3 regions of the Oceanisphaera sp. genome follow, and region 1 is predicted to be linked to each of the others. Evidence: predicted binding sites of a transcription regulator. Region 1 holds the regulator's gene; each other region holds the start of a gene.
What was found. The regulator sigma-54, encoded in region 1, starts transcription at its own class of promoters, with help from an activator protein. The targets are predictions, from matches to a motif close to TGGCACNGTTTTNGCTT.

Region 1 (5,541 bases):
AATTGCGATCTAATCAAGTAGTACAGTTAACTAGCCCAAACTATCAGGCACAAGGCAGAGGTTTGCTTGGCAAAATCGATCAACAAACGGTGGAATTACTGCATGATACCCAAGCAACGTATATTACTCCTTAGCGTGAGTAGCCTGTTAGCATTGAGCCTCAATGGGGCTCATGCTAAAGAGTCTGACTATAATCAGGCAGTCACTATTGATGCGGGTCGTCAACTCGTTGAACTGGCAGACAACAAAGTGACCTTCACTGATAAAGTGGTAGTAAAACAAGGTACCTTAGATGTGCGTGCCAGTAAGTTAGTGGTGATTCGTAATGATAAAGGCCTGCAATCTATGACGGCCTATGGCGCTCCTGCCACCTATTACCAAGTGTTAGACAGTGGCGAGCCAATAAGAGCTCAAGCTAATCAGATTAATTACGATATAACGTCTCGCACCATGACACTGCTAAACAATGCACAAATCAAGCAAAACGATAATATAGTGACGGGTTATCGTATTCGTTATTTTATCGACAAAGAGCAAATGGAAGCCGAAAGCCAAGGCGGGCAAGATCGGGTAACCACAGTGTTTTTGCCTGAAAAGCAACAAAAATCGACTAAAGATGAGGCTCAAAAGTAATCATGGCCACGCTAAAAGCGCGCAATCTCCAAAAAAGTTACAAAGGGCGTCAGGTAGTAGCTGATGTCAGTATGACAGTAAATACCGGCCAAATTGTTGGTCTGCTTGGCCCCAATGGCGCCGGCAAGACCACCTCTTTTTATATGATTGTGGGCTTAGTACAAAGCGATGCCGGCAGTATCGCCATAGATGAACAAGATATTAGTCATCAACCCATGCACTTACGGGCCCGCAGTGGCATTGGTTATTTACCGCAAGAAGCGTCTATCTTTCGCCGTTTAAGTGTATCTAATAACATAATGGCGGTATTAGAAACACGCAAAGATTTAAGCTCAGACGAGCGCACAGAAAAAATGGAACAACTACTCGAAGAGTTTAATATTACCCATATTCGAGATAATACCGGCATGAGCTTGTCCGGTGGTGAGCGCAGACGAGTGGAGATTGCCCGCGCACTCGCCGCTGATCCCCGCTTTATTTTGTTGGATGAACCTTTTGCCGGTGTCGATCCTATATCAGTACTCGATATTAAAAAAATTATATTGCACCTGCGAGACAGAGGCTTAGGCGTGTTAATTACCGACCACAATGTGCGTGAAACGCTTGATGTGTGTGAACGCGCCTATATTGTTAGCCAAGGCCACCGTATAGCCGCTGGCACACCAGCCGAAATACTTAATAATGAACAGGTCAAGAAAGTCTATCTTGGTGAGCAATTTAGCCTCTAACGGCACCGCTGTAGCCATTCGCGGTTGATATGGAAGGACTTTTTTACAATGAAGCCAATTCTTCAATTACGCATGGGCCAGCAGCTGACCATGACGCCTCAGCTGCAACAGGCCATTCGCCTGTTGCAGCTATCGAGCTTGGAGTTGCAACAAGAAATTCAACTTGCACTTGATAATAACCCCCTGCTTGAGCAAGAGGAGCAAGACGAACAGAGCGAGGCAGAATCTCAAACAGCAGCCCCTCAGCAAAATGATCAGCTAGCCACCGACAAAGCGATGGAACAGCACCAGCTATCAGATGATTTGCCAATGGACACCCAGTGGGAGGAAATTTACACCGCTTCGTCTGGTAGTACTAACGCAGGCTTACCTGAAGGCATGGACGATACGGTGTACCAAGGGGAAACAACCGAAACCTTACAAGATTACCTGTTATGGCAGATGCAACTGACCCCCTTTAGCGATACCGACCAAGCTATCGCCTTAGCGATTATTGATGCCATTGACGACGCCGGCTATCTCAGCCTAGATATAGACGCCCTATTAGCCAGCGTATCAGGTGGGGAGCAGCATATTGAAGCAGACGAGGTGGAGGCGGTACTTAAACGTATTCAACATTTTGATCCTTTAGGTGTTGCAGCACGCAGCGTACAAGAGTGCTTATCAATTCAACTCCATGCCCTGCCCCACGACACCCCATGGCTAAGTGATGCCCTAGCAGTGCTTGAGCATCACATGGATTTGCTAGGTAACCGCGATTACCGTACCTTGCAGCGTAAGGCCTGCCTTAAAGAAAATGAGCTAAGAGACGTATTAGCGCTAATTCAACAGCTTGAGCCGAGGCCGGGTAGTCGCATACTGCAGTCAAACTCTGAATATGTAATCCCCGATGTAGTGGTCAGCAAACGCAAAGGCACTTGGGTGGCCGAACTAAATACAGATGCAATGCCAAAGGTGCGACTAAACCAAACCTATGCCGCTATGGCAAGCAGTGCGAAGGGCACAGAAGATAGCCAGTACATTCGCAACCACCTGCAAGATGCTAAGTGGTTTATCAAAAGCCTAGAAAGCCGAAATGAGACCTTACTCAAGGTTGCTAATTGTATTGTTGACCAACAACAGGCATTCTTTGAGTATGGAGCAGAGGCCATGAAACCCATGGTGCTCAATCAAGTGGCCGATGTGGTAGAAATGCACGAATCCACCATCTCGCGAGTGACCACACAAAAATTTTTACACACGCCAAGAGGCGTGTTTGAGCTGAAGTATTTTTTCTCCAGCCATGTAGGAACCGAAAGCGGCGGAGAATGTTCATCCACCGCTATTCGTGCTTTAATCAAAAAATTAGTCGGAGCAGAAAACCCGGTTAAGCCGTTGAGTGATAGCAAAATTGCTCAACTGCTGGCTGAGCAAGGGATAAAGGTGGCGAGACGCACCATCGCTAAATATCGAGAGTCGCTGGCCATCCCCCCTTCCAATCAACGTAAACGCCTGATGTAGGCCGACCTAGAAGGAAGACATTATGCAAATAAATTTGACTGGACACCATGTAGATATCACAGACTCATTACGTGATTATGTTAACAGCAAGTTCTCTCGTCTAGAGCGCCATTTTGATAATATAACCAACGCACACGTCGTTCTTACCCTAGAAAAAGTGCAAAAAGTAGCTGAAGCAAGAATACTGCTTAGCGGCGGTGAAATTTTCGCCAACGCAGAAAGTGAAGATATGTACGCCGCGATAGACAGCTTAATTGATAAGCTCGATCGCCAAGTCATTAAACACAAAGAGAAGCTTAAGCAAAAATAACCATGGAAGTCGCCGATATATTAAGCAGGGATTGCACGCGCAGTGCAATCCCCTGCACAAGCAAAAAACGCGCTCTGGAAATCATCAGTGAACTAGCCGCCCAGCATCTTAACGTTAACAGCCAGCAGTTATTTGACTGCCTGTTAGCCAGAGAAAAAATGGGTACCACCGGCATAGGTAATGGCATTGCCATTCCTCATGGCCGTATTAGTGATGATAACCAAGCCACCGCCGTGTTACTGACCTTTGCTGAACCAGTAGAGTTTGATGCTATTGATAATCAGCCGGTCAGTTTAGTATTTGCACTGCTTGTACCTGAACAAGAGTGTAAGCAACATCTTAAAACACTGTCATTGATTGCCGAAAAGCTCAGTGACAAACAGATTTGCAAACAGCTACGTCAAGCCAGTAGTGATGACGAGCTCCATCAAATCATGATTTCTTCTTAAGGGGGAACTATGCAGCTGGTAATCGTCAGTGGTCGTTCTGGTTCGGGAAAAACCGTCGCGTTACGGGTACTTGAGGATTTAGGCTATTATTGTGTCGATAACCTGCCGGTAGAGCTCTTACCCGATTTGGTTAAAATGCGGCGCAACAAGCCCGGCGAAGTAGCTGTGAGTGTTGACGTACGTAACCTCCCCGACAGTAATGAAAAAATGGAAAGCTGTTTAGACCAAGTTCGTAATATAGAAGGTGTAAGCCTATCAAATATCTTTATTGATGCCGATAATGCCGCACTTATTCGCCGCTTTGGTGATACCCGCAGGCTACACCCTCTGTCTCGGCTCAGCCTCACACTGGATGAAGCTATTCGCCAAGAGACCCACCTATTAGCGCCTTTATCATCGGCGGCTGATTTGCGCATTGATACCTCAGATCTCAGTATTCATGACTTAAGCGAAATTATCCGCGCTCGAATATTGGGTAAAAAGGAACGTGAATTAAACTGGGTGTTTGAATCCTTTGGCTATAAATTTGGTATCTCTCAAGATGCTGATTTTGTATTTGATGCCCGTTTTTTACCTAACCCACACTGGATTGCCGAATTGAGGCCTTTTACTGGCCAAGATGAGCCTGTGGCTAATTATTTAAATAGCCAGCTTGAAGTGAGCAAATACCGCTGGCAAATAGAAAACCTCCTGGTCACTTGGATGCCGCATCTTGAGCGTAACAACCGCAGTTATGTCACTGTGGCCATTGGCTGTACTGGAGGTAAACACAGATCTGTATATCTGGTAGAGCAATTAGCTGCCTCGTTTAAAAAAATGGGTAAGAGTGTGCAACTGCGCCACCGTACCTTGGAAAAACACCATGCGGAGAATTGAGCGTGATCTCAAAATTGTCAATAAACTCGGATTACATGCTCGCGCCGCTATTCAGCTAGTACAAGTCACCGAGCAATTTGATGCCATAGTGACCGTATGCAGCCACGAAAAACAAGCCCCCGCTAACAGCGTTATGGGGCTGCTGATGCTTGAAACCGCTCAGGGTCACGCCATTCGGGTCGTGGCAGAAGGACAAGATGCCGAGGCGGCAATGGATGCTGTTTCACGCCTCGTCGCCGACCGCTTCAATGAGGCAGAATAACGGCTTAATGAGCTGTTTTAAAATAAAGCGGGAGCATTGATGTCAGATCCATCAGACAAACCTAGTCCAGCAGAACATTTAGATACTATCAATCAAGCACTTAATAGTGGCATGTTCGTGCATGTTCGCCGCCAGTTACAACAAATGCGCCCAGGTGATGTAGCCTGGTTACTAGAAGCCTCCCCTACCCCCAGCCGTAAAGTATTTTGGCAACTGATTGATCCCGACGAATACGGTGAAATACTAGAAGAGCTCTCAGAAGAAGTCAGAGACGGCATTATCCGGCTGATGGACGCTGATAAGCTGGCCAGCGCACTCGAAGACATGGAATCGGATGATCTGGCTGATGTATTGCGCGATCTCCCCGAGCAATTACTAAATCAAGTACTGACGCAAATGGATGAGCAAGACAGGCTGCGCGCCAAGCAGGCACTGTCTTATCCAGAAGACACAGCCGGCTCTATGATGAGCACTGAGTTCATCAGCTTGCGGGCAGATATTAGTATTGAAGTGGTCTTGCGCTACTTACGTTTGCATCACGAGTTACCCGAAGGCACAGATACCTTATATGTGGTGGATAAAAACAATCGTTTATTAGGTGATATATCCCTAGCTCGCCTGTTAGTGCAAGACCCTAATACCTTAGTTGCCGACGCCATGGACACCCAAGTAGAAGCCATTCCGCTGCTTATGACAGATACCGAAGCGGCCAACCTTTTTGAACGACACGACTGGCTATCGGCACCAGTTGTCGATCAGAACTACCAACTACTGGGTCGGATC
Region 2 (5,541 bases), on a different contig from region 1:
GACGATGGGGGAGAGCTGCTGCGTAAGTCTGGCAGTAACAGCGGTGCCCAAATCATAAATTTGCCCAAATCTTGCCTGTTCTGGATACTGAATAGCAAAGCGCGTTAGCGTAATACCTGGGTGGTAATGACTATTGCATTGGGGAGTGATTGCTTTATCTGGCCAGATATCGGCCCTTAGCGTAAGCCATAAGCGCCCCTGTGAACTCCACTCTTTTAAAATGACATAATCCATCAGCTCACCTTGGGCGGCAATATCTAGCCGCTGCTCTAACAAGGCACCATTGGTTACTGATTGAACGGTAGTAAGAGAAGCACCGGCTTGCAGCAGTGCCTCGGTAAGTGCTTGCTCTAATGCTTGTTGGCGCGCAGTCTCTTTTCCTGCGCTTAGTGGTGCCGACCCTTGGGTTTGATACCAATCGGCATGTGCCGTTAACGGTAATGCCAGCGGCAATAATAAAAATAACGAGAGCAAAAGGGCTTTTATTGGCACGGAGTCACCTATGGTAAAAAGGCTATTGAATTAAATAACGACGTTAATCAATGTTGGCAAGGATTATGCAAAAAGCTTGCCATTAGATAGCTGTTAAGCGTAACAAGACAAGCGCTAAAATTAAGAGAGATAATTTAGTAGCTATCCTGATCTGGTAAAACTAACCACCATAGCAAGGCCTAAAGAGGTCGAATAAATTCGACCCTACGCTCGGGGTAGACTGGTATTATATGCAAGGCGTTCGGCGTGTTATTCGCTTTTCTGTTATGCTGAGCCATGGCTGTTATGCGCGTGTGCCAAGTTTGTCATGCTAATGGTCAGTAAAGTTTATGGCAGCAGAGCCGATAGCCTAATGGATATTATCTATTACAATGGGAGTCATGATGAGTAAAGCCTTTTTGCTAGTGACGGTGCTGGGGTTAGCAGCGTGCACCACCCCTGCAGAGCAAGAACAAGCACTGCCGGCGCAGCAGTTTGATGCTGAACATCATTATTTGCCTCATGATCATGCGTCTCATTATATTAACAATAAACTGCTTGGGCCATTAGTCGGGCCCGATATGTCGCCTCGCCACAGCCAAGACGGCGTTCCTATGCGCATGAGATCTGATACGCGCAGTGCTCATCTTCCTCAGGCGGGTCCTTCTTTAGTGGGCGGCCAAACTCAAATACAACAGCATATGTCGGCATTAGCGTATCGTTTAGTGTCTAGTGCACACAATCTTAATGAGCAGTCTGGCATTGCTGTTAGTGGTTTTGTTGATCAGCAAGACTACCAAAGCCAAGACGATTTTAGTCGCTTACTGTCCGAAACTATGATGTTTCAGCTTAATCAATATGGCCTGCGAGTCGTTGACTTTAAAGCCTTGCCCTTTATTCGTATCACCCCCGAAGGTGATATTAGTACCAGCCGAGATTATCGTCAGTTAAGCCCACGAATTGATGCGCGTTATTTGTTGCACGGCACTGTAAGTGAAACCACTGGGGGACGCTTAATTAATGCTCGTTTGGTGTCCATGGGGGATAATAGCCTTATAGCCAGTGCTCAGCAGTTTATTCCTGAGTATTTAGTGGCCGGTTTGCTGAGAGCCAAAGGCCCACAAACTCGTGTCATAACACCGGCAGAAAGGAGACGTTATGCGAAGTAAGTATGGGCTGATATTGCTGGTGCTTTTAAGTGGCTGTAGCACACAGTCATCGCTGTTTAATAAAAGTGAGCCACTGCAGGCGGTAGGGTACGCGCCTATTAGCCTGCAAAGCCCTGCGGATTATCAGCAGAAACTGTTACACGCGATGCGTGCTTCTAAACTGGATGCTTATCGTGAGCTCACAGAGCAATTAGGGGGCGTAATGTCGTCTAGCTCTAGCACTATGAATAGCCATATTTTACAAGATGGCACTGTTAGTAACAGTAGTCGTGGCGTAGTGCGAGGGGCTCAAGTGGTGAATAGCTACCCCGACGGTGATATGTACATAACCGAACTAGAGTTAGATTTAAACCGTTATGAAAAGTTACGTCGTGGGGAGTAGGATAATGTTGAATGTTGAATGTTGAATGTTGAAGAGATTAAAAATGACGATCATAAAAAAAACACCACTCTATATATGTATCAAAGTGGTGTTTTTTTGAGCTTGGCGTCTGGCGCTATAAATTAAACTTTAAAGCCAGTGCCTTTATTAATGCCCTTGGTATGACCTTTTTGATCATAAGTCATACTTTGTCGTTCATGCAGCTTACTTAAAATATTGCTTAACTGACGAATACCATTTAATGACTGTTCTAGCAGCTGCTCAGCGACTTGGCTGCGTTCTTGGCACTTACTGACTAAATCACGTAACAGACTAACCTGTTCTTTAAACTCATTGCTTAATTGAACTCGGTCTGGGTGGTGAGCCAGCTCGCCGTCGGTTTTTTGAATAACAGTAAGCAAGGCCTGCTTACTCTCGGCTAACGGAGGCAGTTCTAATGCTTTTCGTTGCGTAATTAACTCAAGCTCCTGCTCGGTAATCTCTAGCAGTTGCTCAAGTTGTAAGCGTTGGGTTTCTAGCAGCGCAGCAAGCGACATATTAGAGGCCTTTTAAGTCCTGTTCAAAACTTGAAATGTTGGCAGCAAGTTTATCACTGTCTACTTGATAAGATCCCTCATTAACGGCTTTTTTTAGCGCCGCTATTTTAGCGCTATTATCAGGCGCAGAGGTGTTAGCCAAGTTTTGCTGTACCTGACTAAGGCGCTGAGCCTGAGGGGTAAGCGTAACGGAGTCTTGAGAAGGAGAAACCGTATTTTTTGCTGCATTAGGCGCCGCTTCGTTACCAATGTTTTGTTTGTACTTATTGGTTGTTAGTGGCGTGCTATTGCCTAAACCTGCGGGTAATTTATCGATAGCCATAATATAAGTGTCCTAATTCTGCTGCTGCGTACAAGGGGTATCGGCCTAGTACACAACAACTTTAGCAGAATTTATAATTTAACCTGTACTTGACCTGCGGCCATGACTCGAGCGCTGATTTTTCGACCTGAATTGAGGTTGCTCACGCGAATGCTGTCATTAAATGAGCCATCTTCTTCAGCAATGCCATCCGTTCTTAGCATAAGCCCCCCTGTTTTTGCCAAAATGCTAACTTTGTCACCTTTACATACGACACAAAGTTGGCTGCTTCTTATGGGCTGCCCTGGGCGTAAATCGCGCTTACTGCGAGAGCCCACTAATTCACTGACTCGGCTAAAAATATCACCGCGTAATAATACTTCATCTTCATACTCAATGGTGAGATGCGACGCTTGTAGTAGCGTATTGCGTGCGATAGGGTCTAGTGCTGTTACCACGGGTTTAAGAATGCGCACCCTAACCGGCACAAATAAATCCCAGCTTGGTGTTTCGTGGCACTGTAAATAGACATGAGTGTTGCGCTTTATTTCACCTGAGCCCCTAATGTTGGCGGTCAGCTTCCCCAAACATTCTGTTAGTTGCACTCGTGTATCAATGCTTGCGGCATTAACCTCTAACTTATCATCTGGCTGGGTAGCAACTAAGTCTCGCACATAGTCTTCGGCATAATGACGAATCGCTTCATGTGCAGACGAACTATTTATTTGTGCTTGAGACTCTGCAGTTAAGCCCGCAAGCAGTAATATAGGCACTAAATTTTTTTTATATAACACTATTTTGTAGCTTGATCGCACAAAAGAGCGAGCAATCACACATAATAAGAAAATGTTTCTAAGCATTACTACCTCGTGGCCGATAAGAAAAGGTAAGTTGGTCTCAGTTGGCGTCCGCAGAGTGTGAGTGATAGGCTAGCATTAAAGCGCACGGATAGTCGCAGTTTAAACTAAAATATGCATAAAGCATGCCATTAAGCCTTTTGGTGATGGCGTATACGGAGAAAGGGTGATGGCGGGAATACTTGACTCAGTCAACCAAAGAACACAGCTTGTTGGGCAAAATAGGTTAGAGTTATTACTATTTAAACTTAATGGCCGTCAAAGATTTGGCATTAACGTGTTCAAGGTAAAAGAGGTGCTGCAATGCCCAAACTTAACTGCTTTTCCCCAGCGCAGCTCAGTGATTAAAGGGGTAGCGAACATTCGTGGCCAGACTATTTCTATTATCGATATCAGTAAAGCCATGGGTGGGCGTCCTATTGCAGATATAGATAACAGTTTTGTTATTATTTCTGAGTATAACCGCACCATACAAGGTTTTTTAGTCAACTCAGTTGAGCGTATTATTAACGTTAACTGGGAATCTATTTTGCCGCCCCCCAAAGGAGCAGGTCGCTCTAACTACATGACCGCAGTTACTGAAATAGATGGTGAGTTGGTTGAAATTCTAGACGTAGAAAAAATTCTTGATGAAATTATTCCTGCTCATTCTGTGGTAAGAGATGAGTTAGTGGATGAAGTGTCTGGTTTAACCACAGCGGATCAAAAGCCTATTTTGATAGCCGATGACTCCTCCGTAGCACGCCGTCAAATTTATAACACACTTGTAAGCTTAGGCTTTGAGGTTATAGTGACAGAAAATGGTCGACTCGCCCTTGATAAGCTTAAAGAATTAGCTGCTATTGGCCCAATTAACGAACAGTTATCTATGGTCATTTCTGATGTGGAAATGCCTGAGATGGACGGTTACACTCTTACTGCTGAAATTAGAAATAATCCATCACTAAAAGGTTTGCATGTCATTTTACATACCTCTTTAAGTGGTGTGTTTAATAAAGCATTGATTGAAAAAGTAGGGGCGAACGATTTTATTGCGAAGTTCCACCCTGATGAGTTGGCAACAGCCGTGAAAAGCGCACTCTAAAATAGGTATAAAGGAACAGGTAATTGATGAAGAATCTGACCGACCAACAGTATCGAGCGTTTTGCCAGTTTCTTGAAACTAGCACAGGCATAGTGCTGGGTGATAATAAACAGTATTTAGTAAAAAGCCGCTTGTCGCCGCTATTAACTCGCTTTCAATTAGAGTCATTAGATGACTTAGTGGCTAAAAGTATGTTGCCTCGTGAGCGAGAGCTTAAAACAGCTGTGATTGATGCGATGACGACGAACGAAACGCTATGGTTTCGTGATGCTTATCCTTTTACTTTACTCAGTGAAAAGTTATTCCCTGAACTTGCTAAGCCGGGTAAAACGTTAAAAATATGGTCTTCTGCCAGTTCTTCTGGTCAAGAGCCCTACTCGATTGCAATGACGGCGCTAGAGTATCAGGCGCACAAACCCGGTGGTTTGCCAGGGCTGCAAATTGTGGCCACTGATATTTCGACGAGTATGCTAGAGCACTGTAAAAAAGGAATTTACGATAGCCTATCCCTAGCGCGTGGTTTATCCCCGGAGCGAAGAAGCCATTTTTTTACTCCGTTAGCTGATGGTAAAATGCAGTTAAAAGATAAAGTGAGAAATATGGTGTCTTTTCGTCCCTTTAACTTGCTAGACAGCTACAGCTTATTGGGTAAGTTTGACATTATATTTTGTCGTAACGTGCTTATTTACTTTTCTCCAGCAAATAAAACCAAAATCCTTAACCAGTTTGCGCACTCGTTAA
Region 3 (5,541 bases), on a different contig from region 1:
CTAACTCGACTCCTTGCTCACTAACGGCTTTAAAGCGCCCTTTTTGGCGCAGTTCAAATGGCAACACCAGCTGATCGTCAGCGGTGTGTTCACTCTGCCCTAAACATTGAATAATTTTTAACACTGTTATCTCCAATAAACATAGCTGTAAGCCGTAAGTTCAAACACACCCTGCTTCATCTGGAGCAGCTTGGTGCTAGGCGCTTTGTATTTAAAACAACATATAGAGTTGCGCCAGTGGCAGTACTTCTGCGGGCTCGCAGGTTAATAGCTCACCGTCACAACGCACCTCATACGTTTGCGCATCTACTTCTAGCTCAGGCGTGGCGCCGTTGTGGATCATATCTTGCTTTTGTACCTTGCGGGTATTCACGCAGGCCACCAGCTCACGGGTTAAGCCCAATTGCGATACCAAGTTATTCTTTAAGGCGGCTTGGCTGACAAAAGTCACACTGCTTGCGGATGCCGAGCGGCCCAATGAGCCAAACATAGGGCGGTAATGCACCGGCTGAGGGGTGGGAATAGAGCCATTAATATCGCCCATGGGCGCATAAGGTATGGTACCGCCTTTTAAAATCAACGCCGGTTTAATACCAAAAAAAGCCGGTTCCCACAGCACTAAATCGGCCAGCTTACCCACTTCCACCGAGCCCACTATGTGGCTAACACCGTGAGCAATCGCGGGGTTAATGGTGTATTTGGCGATATAACGTTTAGCACGAAAGTTATCACAGCCTAAGGCTTCATCTTCGGGTAATAAGCCGCGTTGTTGACGCATTTTGTCAGCGGTTTGCCAAGTACGACACACCACCTCTCCCACGCGGCCCATGGCTTGACTGTCGGAAGAGATCATCGAAATCACCCCTAGGTCTTGTAAAATATCTTCGGCAGCGATGGTTTCTTTACGAATACGTGAGTCGGCAAACGCCACGTCTTCGGGAATATTAGGATCCAGATGATGGCACACCATTAACATATCTAAATGTTCATCCACGGTATTAATGGTGTAAGGCCGTGTCGGGTTGGTGGACGAGGGCAACACATTCGACAAGCTACAGGCTTTTAAAATATCGGGAGCATGACCGCCTCCCGCGCCTTCAGTATGGTAGGTGTGTACGGTACGTCCTTTAAAGGCGCCCACAGTGTCATCAACAAAGCCGGACTCATTTAAGGTATCGGTATGAATAGCAATTTGCACATCATACTCTTCCGCTACCGACAAACAGCAATCAATGGCCGCCGGTGTCGCCCCCCAATCTTCATGTATTTTAAGGCCCATGGCGCCGGCTTCTAGTTGCTCACGCAAGGGGCCGGGTACGCTGGTGCAACCTTTGCCTAAAAAACCAAAGTTCATCGGCAATTGGTCGGTGGCTTGTAGCATACGCGCCATATGCCAGGCTCCTGGGGTGCTGGTGGTGGCTTTACTACCGGTGGCAGGGCCTGTGCCGCCGCCAATCATGGTGGTAATGCCTGAGCAACTGGCTTCTTCTATTTGTTGAGGGCAAATATAGTGAATATGGCTATCGACGCCACCGGCGGTGAGTATTTTCCCCTCGCCAGCAATCACTTCGCTGCAAGCGCCTAAGTTAATGGTCACGCCGTCTTGAATATCGGGGTTACCTGCTTTACCAATGGCCACAATGCGGCCATTGGTAATGCCGACATCGGCTTTAACTATGCCCCAGTGATCGAGTATGACCACATTGGTAATGACGGTATCTACGGTGTCGGCATCACCCAGCTGGCTTTGTCCCATGCCATCGCGAATAACCTTACCACCACCAAAGGTAACTTCATCGCCGTAATAGGCATAATCTTGCTCCACTTCAATCCATAATTGAGTGTCGGCTAAGCGAATTCTATCCCCAATAGTGGGGCCAAACATGTCAGCGTAGGCACTGCGGCTAATTTTAGACATCTTGCTCTCCTAATGGACCCATTACATCGCCTCTAAAACCATATACCCGACGCAAACCCGCTAAGGCAACTAGGGTCACACTGCGCTCTTGGCCGGGTTCAAAGCGAATGGCCGTGCCGGCGGCAATATCGAGCCGAAAACCCAGCGCTTGGGCTCTGTCTAATTTAAGAGCGGGGTTCACTTCTGCAAAGTGATAATGTGAACCTACTTGAATAGGTCTGTCACCAGTATTAGCCACCACTAAGGTGCGCCTTTCACGACCGATGTTTAATTCAAGATCGCCCGCAGCGACCTGTATTGCTCCAGGTTTCATCTTGTTTACCTGTTATTGAATGGGATCATGTAATGTCACAAGCTTAGTGCCATCGGGGAAAGTCGCTTCCACTTGCACTTCTTTGACCATGTCTGGCACGCCATCCATCACCTGCTCTCGAGTTAACCAATTGCGCCCACTGCCCATTAATTCAGCCACGGTACGCCCATCACGCGCCCCTTCTAAAATCGCCATGGATAAATAGGCCACCGACTCAGGGTAATTAAGCTTTAGGCCACGGGCGAGGCGGCGCTCGGCCACCATGCCTGCGGTAAACAGCAGCAATTTATCTTTTTCTCTTGGGCTTAGTTCCATGTTGTTGCCTTAATATGTTACTTAAATTAGGTGAGCCAAATGCGGGGAATACAGACTTCACGCATTAATAATACCGGGCGTATCACCCGCCACGCCTGCCACATGCCGGCTCGGCACTCATTCATGTTATCGCCTAAATAGCGCACTAACAGTACACCTAGGCGTTGGGTCAAGGAAAACTCAGGGCTGGGTAAAAGCTGTCGTAATTGCTCAAGTAAGGCGGGTTCAAAATCGACGCCTGTGGCGAGCAAGGTGCCAAACACATTGTTACCGGCAAAGCCAACCCGTGCTTGTTGCAACTCACTGCCCGCACTGAGTTGTACATGCTCATTTAAAACAAGGCGCTCATTACGCCAAACACGAATGCGCTGTTTTACTTGCCCTTGGTGGAAGGGAGCATCACTGGCAGGTCGCCCTAGGCAGACTAAATCCCACCCAATAAAGCGCGCCGTGTCCGCTAACTCGATGCGGGTATCGAGCTCGGCATTGGCATTATTAAAAATAAGGGTTTCTTGAGGCAGCCATTCGCACTCGGCGTTATCGGCTAATTGCAGATGCACGGTTTGCCCTTGCACGACACCGTCACTATCTTGGCCGTAAATTTTACCTGCAGAAGGCGTGGTGAGCAGGCTTTGGCTGTGGGCACTACAATGAGCGTGAATATGTAATTTATCACCAGAAACAAGACCACCGGGGGGATGTAAGATATACAGGTGGCACACGCCGTCTTCAGGATAAAAGGGGCGTTGAATACGCAAGGGGCCAACAAAGGCGAGTTGTTTAAGGTGGGTTTTATTAACAAAAGGGACTAGCTTGAGTTCAAGCTTAGCGAACCATTTTCTATCTGCGCCATAGCCCTGGGGGGCAAGGCTTTGCGTTGCACTCATCACAGTAAGCCATGTGGATATTTTTACTAGTATCTAATTAAAGCAAAATGAATGCGAATAATTAAGTCATTTTAACATTTATTTTCTCTGCCCATCGCCGTGTTCCAAAGGTAACCGGTCAAATATCAAGCGCGATTTAATACCACCTTTACCCGGCACACACTCCATCAGTAACGAATATAGAGACTCACCGTTATACGCCGCGCGCATTGTTCCAGATTAACACATGTAGTTGAGGTAATACGCGGGCATTAAACCACCCATCTTCTGTGACCTTGTCCACCAACCAACGTAATTTGTTATTTAAGGCGTCAAGATCGGTTTCAAGCTCTGGCAGCTCAGGGGTGGCAGGCGCTAAGTTACACGGCTGTAGTGTTAGCGGCAGCTGCGGGTAATGTGCAGCAAAGGCTCGCGCCCACTGATAATCAGCTTCATCGGCAATTACCAGCTTTAAACTCACTTTGGTGTGTGCTCCGGCCTGCGCCACGCATTCATCAAAGCGCGCTTGATGAAAGGACATGCCGGCTGAGGGCGGCTTGGGGCTGAGGGTTAAATGATCGAGCTGGGCAAACCAAGGTTGTGCCTTACTGCCTTGGGTTTCGATGGCAAAGGTATAGCCTTGAGCATGTCCCAGCTCAAGTAGTTCAGCTAAGGGTTGCAGGGCAGGATTTCCCCCCGACAAGGTAATTAGCAAGGGCTTAGCACCACTTAAACGAGCCACTTCGGCCAGCACTTGTGGGGCTGTCATGGCGGCCCAATCGGCTTTAAAGCGCGGTTCAACCGCATATAAGGTATCACACCAACAACAGCGAAAATCACAACCGCCGGTGCGTACAAATACGGTAGGCACGCCCACTAAGGCGCCTTCGCCTTGAATGGTGGGGCCAAATATTTCACTAATCGCGATGCTTTGATCGCCATTTATCGAGTCATGCAAGGTTTGGCTATCAATAACAGTCTGATTCATGGCCGATATTCCGCCCAAGTTTTCGGTGTTTCCGATACCGAAATGGCACTGACTTCTGGCCAGCGAGCGGCAGCCCAGTCAAACAAATGCTTAGCGAGCCGCTCCGCTGTGGTGCACTCATCCCCTAACACCTCATTTAAATGCCGGTGATCGAGCTGCTCGTCGATGTAGTCTTTAAAGGCACTTAATTCTAGGTAATCGCGCACAAAACCAAACTCATTGAGGGTTTCACCGCTAAGTTCAATTTCAACTATGTAGTTATGGCCGTGCAAACGCGCACAAGGGTGCCAGTCAGGCATTTGCACTAGCTGATGAGAAGCGGAAAAGTGAAACTCTTTTTTAATGCGATACATTATAAGTCCCCCTTCGCTGCTACTTTCGATAACGCCGCTTTCCAGTATTCGCTGTCTTGATAAGGCGTAGGGTCCACTATACCGGCCAAGGTCATGGCCTCAATGCGCTCAACACAGGTGCCACAGCGCCCGCAGTGTAACTCGCCCCCTTCATAACACGACCAAGTATCAACAATAGGGACCTTAAAGCGCGCCGCATCTCGAGCAATCTCGGTTTTATCGGTATTCACATAGGGGGCAAACAAACCCACTTCGGCGACCCCCTCTAGGGCTTGTTGCTGCATCTCACTGAATAAGCGAATAAAATCAGGTCGGCAATCGGGATAAATAAAGTGATCACCGCCGTGCACCGCAAGGGCCACTGCATTTAAGCCTCGACTGGCCGCCACGCCAAAGGCAATGGTCAGCATAATGGCATTGCGATTAGGCACCACCGTCAGCTTCATGTTTTGTTCGCTGTAGTGACCATGGGGCACATCAATATCATCGGTCAGTGCCGAGCCGGTAAGCTGGGCACCTATGTGGCTGATGTCCATCACTAGGTGGGGAACGGCAAGTTGCTTGGCACACACTCGGGCGGCGTCAATTTCTTTTTTATGGCGCTGGCCATAGTCAAAGGTGAGTAAGGCACCTAAGGCTTGATCGGCCGCTAGGCGATATGCCAGCGTCACTGAGTCGAATCCGCCTGAGCAGATAAGTAATGCTTTCATTACATTGTGTCCTTGTTTTTTCCGGGTAGGCTGCGACCGGTGCGTTTAAAGTCGAGGCTATTCTAGCGCCCAGAATGT

Region 2: a site for sigma-54 is predicted at 3,831-3,847, ahead of flgA (flagellar basal body P-ring formation chaperone FlgA). Genes of this name have one in related genera too.
Region 3: a site for sigma-54 is predicted at 3,474-3,490, ahead of ACTHY5_RS08010 (urease accessory protein UreD). Genes of this name have one in related genera too.

What each region holds. Positions count from the first base shown of each region.
Region 1 covers NZ_JBQDEX010000026.1:16,515-22,055, forward strand. Annotated here, with positions in the region: gene lptC (LPS export ABC transporter periplasmic protein LptC) at 1-134, shown strand, start outside; gene lptA (lipopolysaccharide transport periplasmic protein LptA) at 103-633, shown strand; gene lptB (LPS export ABC transporter ATP-binding protein) at 636-1,361, shown strand; gene ACTHY5_RS04100 (RNA polymerase factor sigma-54) at 1,410-2,861, shown strand; gene hpf (ribosome hibernation promoting factor) at 2,884-3,171, shown strand; gene ptsN (PTS IIA-like nitrogen regulatory protein PtsN) at 3,174-3,620, shown strand; gene rapZ (RNase adapter RapZ) at 3,630-4,496, shown strand; gene ACTHY5_RS04120 (HPr family phosphocarrier protein) at 4,483-4,758, shown strand; gene mgtE (magnesium transporter) at 4,798-5,541, shown strand, end outside.
Region 2 covers NZ_JBQDEX010000047.1:1,065-6,605, forward strand. Annotated here, with positions in the region: gene ACTHY5_RS06120 (flagellar assembly protein T N-terminal domain-containing protein) at 1-492, opposite strand, end outside; gene ACTHY5_RS06125 (FlgO family outer membrane protein) at 876-1,640, shown strand; gene ACTHY5_RS06130 (LPP20 family lipoprotein) at 1,630-2,022, shown strand; gene flgN (flagellar export chaperone FlgN) at 2,145-2,558, opposite strand; gene flgM (flagellar biosynthesis anti-sigma factor FlgM) at 2,560-2,880, opposite strand; gene flgA (flagellar basal body P-ring formation chaperone FlgA) at 2,952-3,719, opposite strand; gene ACTHY5_RS06150 (chemotaxis protein CheV) at 3,886-4,800, shown strand; gene ACTHY5_RS06155 (CheR family methyltransferase) at 4,827-5,541, shown strand, end outside.
Region 3 covers NZ_JBQDEX010000075.1:67-5,607, reverse strand. Annotated here, with positions in the region: gene ureE (urease accessory protein UreE) at 1-124, opposite strand, end outside; gene ureC (urease subunit alpha) at 212-1,918, opposite strand; gene ACTHY5_RS08020 (urease subunit beta) at 1,911-2,231, opposite strand; gene ACTHY5_RS08015 (urease subunit gamma) at 2,244-2,546, opposite strand; gene ACTHY5_RS08010 (urease accessory protein UreD) at 2,573-3,433, opposite strand; gene queE (7-carboxy-7-deazaguanine synthase QueE) at 3,627-4,400, opposite strand; gene queD (6-carboxytetrahydropterin synthase QueD) at 4,397-4,753, opposite strand; gene queC (7-cyano-7-deazaguanine synthase QueC) at 4,753-5,463, opposite strand.